One region of the Enterobacter cloacae subsp. cloacae ATCC 13047 genome, then DNA from elsewhere that is predicted to be linked to it. Evidence: predicted binding sites of a transcription regulator. Region 1 holds the regulator's gene; each other region holds the start of a gene.
What was found. The regulator sigma-54, encoded in region 1, starts transcription at its own class of promoters, with help from an activator protein. The targets are predictions, from matches to a motif close to GTTGGCACANNTTTCGCTNT.
Positions count from the first base shown of each region.

Region 2: a site for sigma-54 is predicted at 2,671-2,690, ahead of glnA (glutamate--ammonia ligase). Genes of this name have one in related genera too.
Region 3: a site for sigma-54 is predicted at 1,580-1,599, ahead of ECL_RS06810 (branched-chain amino acid ABC transporter substrate-binding protein). Genes of this name have one in related genera too.

Region 1 covers NC_014121.1:4,699,403-4,703,960, forward strand. Annotated here, with positions in the region: gene lptC (LPS export ABC transporter periplasmic protein LptC) at 1-196, shown strand, start outside; gene lptA (lipopolysaccharide ABC transporter substrate-binding protein LptA) at 165-719, shown strand; gene lptB (LPS export ABC transporter ATP-binding protein) at 726-1,451, shown strand; gene rpoN (RNA polymerase factor sigma-54) at 1,499-2,932, shown strand; gene hpf (ribosome hibernation promoting factor) at 2,955-3,242, shown strand; gene ptsN (PTS IIA-like nitrogen regulatory protein PtsN) at 3,325-3,816, shown strand; gene rapZ (RNase adapter RapZ) at 3,862-4,558, shown strand, end outside.
Region 2 covers NC_014121.1:5,248,112-5,252,669, forward strand. Annotated here, with positions in the region: gene ompL (porin OmpL) at 1-495, shown strand, start outside; gene typA (ribosome-dependent GTPase TypA) at 576-2,399, opposite strand; gene glnA (glutamate--ammonia ligase) at 2,786-4,195, shown strand; gene glnL (nitrogen regulation protein NR(II)) at 4,381-4,558, shown strand, end outside.
Region 3 covers NC_014121.1:1,401,403-1,405,960, forward strand. Annotated here, with positions in the region: gene ECL_RS06805 (ABC transporter permease subunit) at 1-190, opposite strand, end outside; gene ECL_RS06810 (branched-chain amino acid ABC transporter substrate-binding protein) at 290-1,411, opposite strand; gene ECL_RS06815 (YecA/YgfB family protein) at 1,834-2,502, shown strand; gene tyrP (tyrosine transporter TyrP) at 2,533-3,744, opposite strand; gene ECL_RS06825 (hypothetical protein) at 3,994-4,335, shown strand; gene ftnA (non-heme ferritin) at 4,372-4,558, opposite strand, start outside.

The sequences.
Region 1 (4,558 bases):
CAAAATTACGACAGATAATGCCCAGATCAACCTGGTTACTCAGGATGTGACGTCGCAGGATCTGGTCACTCTGTACGGCACAACATTTAATTCCAGCGGTTTAAGAATGCGCGGGAACTTACGCAGCAAAAACGCCGAGCTGATTGAAAAGGTTAGAACCTCCTATGAAATTCAAAACAAACAAACTCAGCCTTAAAGTAATTATCGCCAGCGCGATGCTGGCGGCCAGTCTTCCCGCGCTTGCTGTTACTGGCGATACCGAACAGCCGATCCATATCGAGTCCGATACGCAGTCTCTTGATATGCAAGGTAATGTCGTTACCTTTACCGGCAACGTGGTTATGACCCAGGGCACCATCAAGATTAACGCCGATAAGGTGGTCGTTACCCGTCCAGGTGGCGAACAGGGCAAAGAGATCATTGATGGCTACGGCAACCCGGCCACGTTCTACCAGATGCAGGACAACGGCAAGCCAGTGAAGGGCCATGCCAGCCACATGCATTATGAACTGGCGAAAGATCTGGTCATCCTTACCGGTAACGCCTATCTGGAACAGCTCGATAGCAATATCACCGGCGATAAAATCACCTATCTGGTGAAAGAGCAAAAAATGCAGGCCTCCAGCGAGAAAGGCAAACGCGTCACCACCGTGTTAGTGCCGTCTCAGCTGCAGGACAAAGGCAAGGGCCAGGCCCCGGCACAGAAGAAGAGTAACTAATTCGTTATGGCAACATTAACTGCAAAAAATCTCGCGAAGGCCTATAAGGGCCGCCGTGTCGTGGAAGATGTCAGTCTGACCGTCAACTCCGGCGAAATTGTTGGCCTGCTTGGTCCAAACGGTGCAGGTAAAACCACGACCTTCTACATGGTCGTGGGTATTGTCCCACGCGATGCCGGTAACATCATCATTGATGATGAAGACATCAGCCTTCTGCCACTGCACGCGCGCGCGCGCCGGGGTATTGGCTACCTGCCGCAGGAAGCCTCCATTTTCCGTCGCCTTAGCGTCTTCGATAACCTGATGGCCGTTCTGCAAATTCGTGACGACCTGACCAGCGAACAGCGTCAGGATCGCGCCAACGAGCTGATGGAAGAGTTTCACATTGAGCACCTGCGCGATAGCCTTGGGCAGGCGCTGTCCGGGGGGGAACGCCGCCGTGTTGAAATTGCACGCGCGTTGGCAGCAAACCCGAAGTTCATCCTGCTGGATGAACCATTTGCAGGCGTTGACCCCATCTCCGTTATCGACATTAAACGTATTATTGAGCATCTGCGCGACAGCGGTCTTGGCGTGTTGATTACTGACCACAACGTCCGTGAAACACTGGCCGTATGTGAACGTGCGTATATCGTGAGCCAGGGCAACCTGATCGCCCACGGTACGCCACAGCAGATCCTCGAAGATGATCATGTTAAGCGCGTCTATCTTGGGGAAGACTTCAGACTCTGATAGGGTAGAGGTAACGTAACGCCGAACCGGAGAAAAATGCTCTGAACATGAAGCAAGGTTTGCAATTAAGGCTCAGCCAACAACTGGCGATGACGCCGCAGTTACAGCAGGCGATTCGCCTGTTGCAACTGTCCACATTAGAACTCCAGCAGGAGCTCCAGCAAGCGCTGGACAGCAATCCGCTGCTGGAGCAAGCCGATCTTCATGACGAGGTAGACACTCAGCAATCACAGGACACTGAAGCCCTCGATACCGCCGATGCACTCGAACAAAAAGAGATGCCGGACGAGCTTCCGCTGGATGCCAGCTGGGATGAAATCTACACCGCCGGAACCCCTTCCGGCACGCGTGCAGACTACCAGGACGATGAGCTACCGGTCTATCAGGGTGAAACCACCCAGTCACTACAGGATTATCTGATGTGGCAGGTGGAGCTGACCCCTTTCTCCGATACCGATCGCGCGATTGCTACATCGATTGTCGATGCCGTTGACGACACCGGCTATCTGACCGTCACGCTGGACGATATTCTGGAAAGCATGGGCGATGACGAGATTGAACTTGAAGAGATAGAAGCCGTTCTGAAGCGCATTCAGCGTTTCGACCCGGTGGGCGTAGCAGCGAAAGACCTGCGCGACTGTCTGCTGATCCAGCTTTCGCAGTTCAGCAAAGAGACGCCCTGGATCGATGAAGCCCGCTTAATCATCAGCGATCATCTGGATCTGCTGGCTAACCATGATTTCCGTACCCTGATGCGCGTTACGCGTCTGAAAGAAGAGGTGCTGAAAGAGGCGGTTAATCTGATTCAGTCGCTCGATCCTCGCCCCGGCCAGTCGATCCAGACCAGTGAGCCTGAATATGTCATACCTGACGTGCTGGTCAGAAAACACAACGGCCGCTGGGTCGTTGAACTCAATTCAGACAGCATTCCTCGCCTGCAAATCAATCAGCAATATGCCTCCATGTGCACCAGCGCGCGTAACGACGCCGACAACCAGTATATTCGTAGCAATCTGCAGGAAGCGCGTTGGTTAATCAAAAGCCTGGAGAGCCGCAATGATACGCTGTTGCGTGTGAGCCGCTGTATCGTCGAACAACAGCAGGCTTTCTTTGAGCAGGGCGAAGAGTATATGAAACCGATGGTGCTGGCGGATATCGCCCAGGCCGTCGAGATGCATGAATCAACGATTTCCCGCGTGACCACGCAGAAGTATCTGCACAGTCCTCGCGGTATATTTGAGCTTAAGTATTTCTTCTCCAGCCATGTGAATACCGAAGGCGGTGGCGAAGCCTCGTCAACGGCGATTCGTGCACTGGTGAAGAAGTTGATCGCCGCGGAGAACCCCGCGAAGCCACTGAGCGACAGTAAGTTAACCACCATGCTGTCCGACCAGGGTATTATGGTGGCACGTCGTACTGTTGCGAAGTATCGAGAGTCTTTATCCATTCCGCCGTCTAACCAGCGTAAACAGCTGGTCTGACACAACCGATAAGGAAGACACTATGCAGCTCAACATCACTGGACAAAACGTCGAAATTACTGAAGCCTTACGCGACTTTGTGAACACGAAATTCGCAAAACTCGAGCAGTATTTCGAAAGGATCAATCAGGTCTATATTGTGTTGAAAGTGGAGAAAGTGACTCATATCTCGGATGCAACCCTGCATGTCAATGGGGGCGAACTCCACGCCAGTGCGGAAGGGCAAGACATGTACGCTGCTATCGACGGCTTGATTGATAAGCTTGCAAGACAGCTCAATAAACATAAAGATAAACTGAAACAACACTAATTGTCCGGGCAGTTAACGGGTGCAGGAAGGCCTGTTGTGGAGCACAACAGGCCATTTGTACAGTTAGCGCTTAGGTGAAATTATGATGAACAACGATTCCGCTCTTCAATTGAGCAATGTCCTTAACCAGGAATGTACCCGCAGTGGCGTTCACTGCCAGAGCAAAAAACGTGCGCTGGAGATTATCAGTGAACTGGCCGCAAAACAGCTGGGCCTGCCACCGCAGGTCGTATTCGAAGCCATCCTGACCCGTGAAAAAATGGGCAGTACCGGTATCGGCAACGGCATTGCGATCCCGCATGGCAAACTGGAAGAGGACACCCTGCGTGCCGTCGGTGTGTTTGTGCAACTGGAAACGCCTATTGCCTTTGATGCCATCGATAACCAGCCCGTTGATCTCCTCTTCGCGCTGCTGGTTCCTGCCGATCAGACGAAAACCCATCTGCATACGCTTTCACTGGTCGCTAAACGCCTGGCCGATAAAACCATCTGCCGTCGACTGCGCTCAGCGCAAAGTGATGAAGAGCTTTATGAAATTATCACTGAAGCAGAAGGCAGTCAGGATGAGGCATAACCAGGAGATGGCCTTCACATCTGTTGTCCTGAGGAGAAACGGAACATGGTGCTGATGATTGTCAGTGGCCGTTCAGGGTCGGGGAAATCCGTCGCCCTGCGCGCGCTGGAAGACATGGGTTTTTACTGCGTAGATAACCTGCCGGTGGTACTGCTGCCCGAGCTGGCGCGCACCCTTGCAGACAGACAAATCTCTGCCGCCGTCAGCATCGACGTCCGTAACATGCCTGAATCGCCAGAAATCTTTGAACAGGCGATGAGCAACCTGCCGGACACCTTTTCACCTCAGCTGTTGTTCCTTGATGCGGACCGCAACACGCTGATCCGTCGCTACAGCGATACCCGTCGTTTGCACCCGCTTTCCAGCAAGAACCTCTCTCTGGAGAGCGCAATCGACGAAGAGAGCGACCTGCTGGAGCCCCTGCGCTCACGTGCCGATTTGATTGTCGACACCTCCGAAATGTCCGTTCACGAGCTGGCAGAAATGCTGCGTACCCGTTTACTGGGCAAACGCGAGCGTGAACTGACAATGGTGTTTGAGTCATTCGGCTTTAAGCACGGCATACCTATCGATGCGGATTATGTTTTCGACGTGCGCTTCCTGCCAAACCCACACTGGGATCCGAAACTGCGTCCAATGACCGGTCTGGATAAACCCGTCGCGGCGTTCCTCGACAGGCACACAGAAGTTCACAATTTTATCTACCAGACGCGAAGCTACCTTGAGCTATGGTTACCTATGC
Region 2 (4,558 bases), 550 kb from region 1:
GAGCTTAAGCACAGCTATAACGAAATAGAGGGGTGGTATCCGCTCTTTAAACCCACCGACAAGCTCACCTTCCAGCCCGGCGGATTGATTAACGACAGCAGCGCAGGATCGGGTGGTGCGGTCTATTTAGATACCAATTATAAATTTACGGACGGGTTCAACCTGACGTTCCGCTATCGCTATAACCATAACAATTACGATACGCCGGACTATAACGGGCAGATGGATAAGAACGATACGCATGAGTTTGCTAACTACTGGAATTTCAAAGTGACGGATGCGTTTTTTTATACCTTTGAACCGCACTTTTTCCAGCGGGTGAATGATTACCACAGCAAAAATGGCAAAGATCATCACTGGGAAATTACCAATAAATTCAGCTACAAGATCGACAAAAACTGGCTGCCATATCTTGAACTGCAGTGGCTGGACAGATGGAATGATTACAACCGGGAGCAGTACCGGATTCGCCTGGGATTGCGGTATTCGTTCTAATAAAAAAAAGCCGCTGAGCAATCAGCGGCTTTTTACTGCCGGGCGGCGCATGCGCTTACCCGGCTAACGGATTGACCGTATTACTCTTCTTTCGCACCGCGCATTGCACGTTTACGATCGTTCTCGGTCAGGTGACGTTTACGGATACGGATAGACAGTGGAGTCACTTCTACCAGTTCGTCGTCATCGATGAATTCCAGAGCCTGCTCCAGCGTCATCTTGATCGGTGGAACCAGAACCGTTGCTTCGTCAGTACCGGACGCACGCATGTTGGTCAGTTTCTTACCGGTCAGGCAGTTTACCGTCAGGTCGTTAGAACGACTGTGAATACCAATGATCTGGCCTTCATACACTTCAGCACCGTGACCCAGGAACAGCTTACCGCGATCCTGCAGACCGAACAGCGCAAACGCAACCGCTTTACCCTGACCGTTAGAGATCAGCACGCCGTTGTTACGCTGGCCCACTTCACCCGGACGTACGTCGTCGTAGTGGCTGAAGGTGGAGTACAGCAGACCGGTACCGGAAGTCATGGTCATGAACTCAGAACGGAAGCCGATCAGGCCACGGCTTGGGATCACGTAGTCGAGACGTACGCGGCCTTTGCCATCTGGATTCATGTTTTTCAGGTCGCCTTTACGCTCACCCAGAGCCTGCATCACAGAACCCTGGTGCTGCTCTTCAACGTCCAGCGTTACGTTTTCGAACGGCTCTTGTTTACGGCCGTCGATTTCGCGGAAGATAACTTTCGGACGGGAAACCGCCATCTCGAAACCTTCACGACGCATGTTTTCGATCAGAACAGACAGGTGCAGTTCACCACGACCGGATACGCGGAAGGCATCAGCGTCTTCCGTTTCTTCAACGCGCAGCGCAACGTTGTGCACCAGCTCTTTGTTCAGGCGGTCAAGGATCTGACGAGAGGTAACGAATTTACCTTCTTTACCACAGAACGGAGAGGTGTTGACGTTGAAGAACATGGTTACCGTTGGTTCATCAACAGACAGGGCTGGCAGCGCTTCCACGTTCTGCGGGTCGCAGATGGTGTCAGAGATGTTCAGCTCGCCCAGACCGGTGATCGCGATGATATCACCCGCTTCAGCCAGATCGCTGTCGATACGCTCCAGACCCAGGTGAGTCAGCACTTTGCCCACTTTACCGTTACGGGTTTTGCCTTCGCTATCGATGATAGTAACCTGCTGGTTCGGCTTCACTTTACCGCGTTTGATGCGGCCGATACCGATAACGCCAACGTAGTTGTTGTAGTCCAGCTGGGAGATCTGCATCTGCAGAGGACCATCAAGATCAACATCCGGAGCCGGTACGTGATCGACAATCGCCTGATACAGCGGGGTCATGTCTGCCGCCATATCTTCGTGATCCAGACCCGCAATACCATTCAACGCCGAAGCGTAGATGATAGGGAAGTCCAGCTGCTCGTCGGTCGCGTCAAGGTTCACGAACAGGTCAAACACCTGATCAACAACCCAGTCAGGACGTGCGCCAGGACGGTCAACCTTGTTGATAACAACAATAGGCTTCAGGCCATGGGCAAATGCTTTTTTGGTCACGAAACGCGTTTGCGGCATTGGGCCGTCAAAGGCGTCAACCACCAGCAGCACGGAATCCACCATGGACATCACGCGCTCAACTTCACCACCGAAGTCGGCGTGCCCTGGGGTATCAACGATGTTGATACGGTAGTCATTCCATTTGATAGCGGTGTTTTTCGCGAGGATGGTAATCCCACGCTCTTTCTCCAAATCGTTGGAGTCCATCACACGCTCTTGAGTTTCGGCACGTGCATCAAACGTACCGGATTGCTGCAGCAGCTTATCAACCAGGGTAGTTTTACCATGGTCAACGTGCGCGATGATGGCGATGTTACGCAAATTTTCGATCACAACTTTGCCTCAGGCATTAGAAATAGCGCGTTATTGTACACGGATTAATCGCACTACAAAACAGGATCACAAACATCCCCCGCAAACAAGTATTGCAGAGATGCTTTGTGATCGCTTTCACGGAGCGTAAAAAGGGCACTTTAACGAAAATTGCACCAATATGGTGCTCAGTGTTCACACTGAAGCACTATACTGGTGCAACATAACCATTGTGGTGCAGCACTTTTGCACTATGGTGCGCATGATAACGCCTTTTTGGGGTGTTTTAAAAGTTGGCACAGATTTCGCTTTATAAAAATACGGCAAAAAGATGGCCTCATAGCCACCTTGATAGAAGTTGAAGACCTCGTTACCACGACGACAATGACCAATCTGGAGAGTTAAGTATGTCCGCTGAACACGTTTTGACGATGCTGAACGAACATGAAGTGAAGTTTGTTGATCTGCGCTTCACCGATACTAAAGGTAAAGAACAGCACGTCACTATTCCTGCTCATCAGGTAAACGCCGAATTCTTTGAAGAAGGCAAAATGTTTGACGGCTCCTCCATTGGTGGCTGGAAAGGCATTAACGAATCTGACATGGTTCTGATGCCAGACGCGACCACGGCGGTCATTGATCCGTTCTTCGAAGAGCCAACCCTGATCATCCGTTGCGATATCCTCGAGCCAGGCACGCTGCAGGGCTACGACCGTGACCCACGCTCCATCGCTAAACGTGCAGAAGAGTACCTGCGTTCTACCGGCATCGCAGACACCGTTCTGTTCGGGCCAGAGCCAGAATTCTTCCTGTTCGATGACATTCGTTTCGGTGCCTCTATCTCTGGCTCCCACGTGGCTATCGACGACATCGAAGGTGCATGGAACTCCTCCACCAAATACGAAGGTGGTAACAAAGGTCACCGTCCTGGCGTGAAAGGCGGTTACTTCCCGGTTCCTCCGGTCGATTCTTCACAGGACATCCGTTCCACCATGTGTCTGGTGATGGAAGAGATGGGCCTGGTAGTTGAAGCTCACCACCACGAAGTGGCGACTGCTGGTCAGAACGAAGTGGCAACCCGCTTCAATACCATGACCAAAAAAGCGGACGAAATTCAGATCTACAAATACGTTGTGCACAACGTTGCACACCGTTTCGGTAAAACCGCGACCTTCATGCCAAAACCAATGTTTGGCGACAACGGTTCCGGTATGCACTGCCACATGTCCCTGTCCAAGAACGGTACCAACCTGTTCTCTGGTGACAAATATGCAGGTCTGTCTGAGCAGGCGCTGTACTACATTGGCGGCGTAATCAAACACGCTAAAGCGATCAACGCCCTGGCGAACCCAACCACCAACTCTTACAAGCGTCTGGTCCCAGGCTACGAAGCACCTGTTATGCTGGCTTACTCAGCGCGTAACCGTTCTGCTTCTATCCGTATCCCGGTGGTGGCTTCTCCTAAAGCGCGTCGTATCGAAGTGCGCTTCCCGGATCCAGCAGCTAACCCATACCTGTGCTTCGCAGCACTGCTGATGGCCGGTCTGGACGGTATCAAGAACAAGATCCACCCAGGCGAAGCGATGGACAAAAACCTGTATGACCTGCCGCCAGAAGAAGCGAAAGAGATCCCACAGGTTGCAGGCTCTCTGGAAGAAGCCCTGCAGGCACTGGACGCTGACCGCGAGTTCCTGACTGCGGGTGGCGTGTTCACTGACGACGCTATCGATGCCTACATCGCCCTGCGTACTGAAGAGAACGACCGCGTGCGCATGACTCCGCATCCGGTTGAATTCGAACTGTACTACAGCGTTTAAGTTACAACGGGTTTCGCGCCACCCTTCAGGCGCGGCCCCGAAAGCTTTTTTTTGTTGCCGTGGAAACTTTCAGCCCATCTCCGGATGGGCTTTTTTCTCCACCAACAACCTGATCTCACGCGCTTTTTACGACGAAAAAGCTATACTGCACTAAATTAGTGCAACCAACTCCAGGAGACTGCTGAATGGCAACTGGCACGCTGCCCGATGCTGGGCAGATCCTCAATTCGTTAATTAACAGCATTTTGCTGGTCGACGACGAGCTGGCTGTTCATTACGCCAACCCGGCGGCGCAGCAACTGCTCGCCCAAAGCGCACGCAAACTGTTTGGCACTCCGCTGCCAGAATTATTGAGCTATTTTT
Region 3 (4,558 bases), 2.0 Mb from region 1:
GCAGGCCGAAGAAGGAGAGCAGCGCCAGGCCAATCGCGCAGAGATAGGCAGAGATCATATACACTTCGCCGTGGGCGAAGTTAATCATGCCGATGATGCCGTACACCATCGTATAACCGATGGCGATGAGTCCGTAGACGGAGCCCAGCGTTAAGCCATTAATTAACTGTTGCAGGAAGAATGTACTCATCTTAGCGCGCTCTTTATAACGGCCGCATAAACCGCGCAGCCTGATGTGTTGTTTGCGTCGGCAGGCGGCCCTGCCGACGTTGAGCGTGACTCCGTCCCGTTACGGCACTTCCTTATACTTTCCTTTGTCGTCCCATTGATACACCACGTAGTCAGAGACTTTCAGATCGCCTTTGCTGTCCCAGGCTTTTTTGCCCATCACCGTATCGACGGAATTAGCCTTCAGCCATTCGCTGGCTTTGGCTGAGTCCTTGCCGCCCGTCGCCTTGAATGCCGCAGCGATAGCCTGCACGGAGGCATAGGAGTAGAGGGTGTATCCTTCCGGTTCGAATTTACCGGCGCGGAATTTCTCAATTACCGCTTTACCGTCCGGGATCAGGCGCGGATCTTTACCGAAGGTCATATAAATGCCGTTGGTATATTGCGGTCCTCCCGCCGCGGTCACCATCTCTTCGTTGACAATACAGTCGCCGGAGAAGAATTTTGCCTGCACGCCCTGTTCACGCATCTGGCGAACCAGCGGGCCGGCTTCAGGGTGACAGCCCCCGAAGAAGACGACATCCGGTTTTTGCGCCCCAATTTTGGTGACCAGGGCGTTAAAGTCTTTTTCACCGCGGGATAACCCTTCGTACATCACGTCCTGCACGCCGCGTTTTGCCAGTGCGGCTTTGGTGGCGTCCGCCAGCCCCTGACCGTAGGTGTCTTTGTCGTGAATGATCACCACCCGTTTGGCTTTCAGCTTGTCGATAATGAAATCGCTGGCGACCTGACCCTGCTGGTCATCGCGGCCGCACATGCGGAACATATCGCTCATGCCGCGCTCGGTAATCTGCGGGTTGGTGGAGCCAGGCGTGATGGCGATGATCCCCGCGTCGCTGTACACCTCAGAGGCGGGCATGGTGGACGAGGAGCAGAAATGACCGACCACCGCGTTGACCTTATCCTGGTCGACTAAACGGTTGGCGACGGCAACGGCCTGCTTGGGCTCGCAGGCATCATCTCCCTGAACCAGCTTAATTTTTTCACCGTTGATCCCGCCTGCGGCGTTAATGTCCTCTGCTGCCTGTGTTGCGCCATGCCAGTACTGATCGCCGTAGGTGGCATTGGGGCCTGTAAATGGCCCGGCCACGCCAATGACAATATCTGCCCGGGCGGAAAATGCCGTCACCAGACAACCGGCCAACAAAAGAGAAAGAGGAGTTCTGATTAATTTCAGCGACATTATTGTGTTCCTTAGCAATGAGGTTTTTGCACCACGGTGTAAACCCGAACGCCCGGCGGCGCAGCCAATCAAAAACACGAGCGAGAAAAATGATGTTACGAACAAGATACGGTCAGCATCCTGCTTAATACGGCGAGGTTTCCATGCGCAGTGTCGCGTGCTGAAGATTAAGCAAAATCGTTGCCAGAATGGTTAACCTGTTGACGGCGTTGCGACATGTTGAGTATAGAGCGCCGTTGTACGCAGCCTTGCGGGACGCACTGAAATTACAGCGGAGATCACATCTCGTTAACAATAAAGCCCATAAGTTGTGCAAGGGTCACGATTTGCACGTTTTTGCAGCAATAATTCCCGTAACTTCCGCCGGGAAAGGCGTACGATATGTGCTAGGATCCTTTCCTTTTTGATCAGGAGTGTCAGCAATGACTGAAGGCCCATTAAATGAAAGCGAAATGGCGTGGCTGGAAGAGACGTTAATGTCTTACGGTCATGACGATGCGTCCGTGATTGACGTGTCCGAACTGGACGGCATGCTTACGGCAGTGCTTTCCGGCCCCGTGGTTGTCGAGCCAGACACCTGGCTGGTGGCGGTATGGGGCGGCGAGAAATATATCCCGCGCTGGAAAAACGATCGAGAAATGAACCGTTTTATCGATCTCTGCTTTAAGCATATGAACGACATTGCTGAGCGCCTGAGCGAATACCCGGATCAGTTTGAGCCGATGTTTGGTTATAACGACGTGGACGGCCAGAGCTACACCGTTGTGGAAGAGTGGTGTTATGGCTATATGCGCGGCGTGTCGCTGACCGACTGGTCTGCACTGCCAGAAGAGCTGAAAGCGGATCTGGATGTCATCGCGCTTCACGGCTCAGAAGAGAACAGCGAGAAGCTGGACGCGCTGAGCGAAGAGGAGTACATCGCCAGCATTGAGCGTATCCAGCCAGCGGCGCTGCGCTTATACGACTACTGGTCTGCTAACCCACAGCAACCGGAAGCGAAGAAACCGATTGTTAACGGCACAAAGGTCGGGCGTAACGATCCGTGTCCGTGCGGCAGCGGGAAGAAGTTTAAGAGCTGTTGCTTACACTGATAAAAAAGGGGCTGTCGATAGCCCCTTTTTTTACCCCACTTCCGGCAGCATTCCCGCCGCAATCAAAAATTGCACCAGAATAATGACGACCCCGCAGGCAAACACAATGCACAGCAGCGGTTTTCCACCTGCCACCCGGTACCCTTGCCGGGCATGCTGTTGGCGGCTCTTCCACGCCAGCAGAGAAGGGAGCAGCAGGGCAAGAATGGATAGCGCCACCCCCGCATACCCCAGCGCCATGACAAACCCGCGCGGGTAGAAGAGGGCAAAGGCCAGCGGAGGCAGGAAGGTGATCGCCCCTGTCTGTAAGCGGCCGGTGACGGAATTGCGACGCTGGAACAGATCTGCCAGATAATCAAACAGACCGAGCGCCACGCCCAGGAAGGAGGTGGCCAGCGCCAGATCGGCAAACAGATGCACCGCCAGCTCAACGTGTGGAGAAGTTACCACTTCACGCAGCGCCAGCAAGAAACCGTTCAGACCGGCGTGTTCCGCCATCAAGCCAATAAAGGTGGAGGAGTCGATACTGCCCAGCGTCACCAGCTGCCAGAAAATGTAGGCAATCAGCGGGATGGCGCTACCGATAACAAACACGCGGCGAAGCTTGCGAATATCACCGTTCATGTAGCTGACAATGCTTGGCACACTGCCGTGGAAGCCAAATGAGGTAAAAATGACCGGGATCGCGGAAAGCGCCAGGCCTTTTTCCAGCGGCAGCGTCAGCAGGTTAACCTTATGAACATGCGGTGCCAGCAGAACCAGCATCACAATCAGAAAAAGAATTTTGGCGCTGAATAAAAATCGGTTAAACAGATCGACCAGCGAGGTACCTACACAGACTACGCCGCCGCCGATGAGCGTAAAGAAGATGGCCCCCTTCGCTGGCGTAATGTCAGCACCGAACCCGTCGTTGACGCTGGAAGCGATCAATTCCCCGGCACCGCTGATATACGCAGCGGTCAGGGCGTACATCAGAAACATCATGCTAAAGCCGGTCACCCACTGTCCGTAACGGCCCAGATAGCGTGCCGCAAGCGAACCCAGCCCGGTATCGGCGGGGACGTGCTGATAAACCTCAAGCAGCAACAGCGCGGTGTAACACATTAATGCCCAGAGCGTACCCAGTAGCAGTAATGTCATGCCAAATCCGACGCCCGCGGCGGCCAGCGGCATCGCCAGCATTCCTGCGCCAATCGTCGTTCCGGCGACGATAAAAATACTTCCCAGGGTTCTGTTTTTCACGCTTTCCTCTACAACGCTTCACGATCGCGACAAAATCTGCGGCGCAGAGTAAGGGAAAAGCCGTATTTCGTCAAATCACCGTTACAAGAAGTGTAACTTTAACTTTACGATTCTGGCCGAGCGAGGCTCTTCAGGTAACTCTCTGATCCTTCGGAGGTGTAAGGCTACTTCATAAGGACAATAGGATCGCGTGAAAATCAGGCGTAATTTAAACAAAAATTGCAAAACATAAAATAAAATGAGGGTCTGATGGCGGGGGAAAATCCATTCACAGCGGCCTGGAGCCGGGGAGGCAATTTGCTATGTCACGGCCACTGGATCATCAGCTGGCAGAATACGGCGCTGACGTTGCCGGAATCCCGACGTGAAAAGGATATGGGCACCTGGGCGATTTATTCGATTATCGATCCTGAGGATGAGACCTTTGCACAGGGGTTAAAAGAGGATGAGTGGATAATCGAAAACGTGGACTGGCTGACGGATTTATTCTTCGACGCCGGGATCCCGCTTGAGGCGGCAAACTACCGGTACTTTTTCCAGGCCGTAAATCCGCATGACTGGCGCTGTACCAGTTGCGCAGGTTGCATGTAAAAAAATATGGCGCTGAAAGTCAGCGCCGTATCGATATTAATTCTGGGTATCAAGCGTAGAGAGTTCTTTATCAATAAAGTAAAGACCTTCACCGGTTTTACCGGCCAGCGATAATTTATCCAGAACCGATTTAAACAGTTTCTCTTCTTCGTGTTGTTCGGCCACATACCACTGCAGGAAATTAAAGGTTGGATAATCCTGGCTGGTCATTGCCGCATGCACC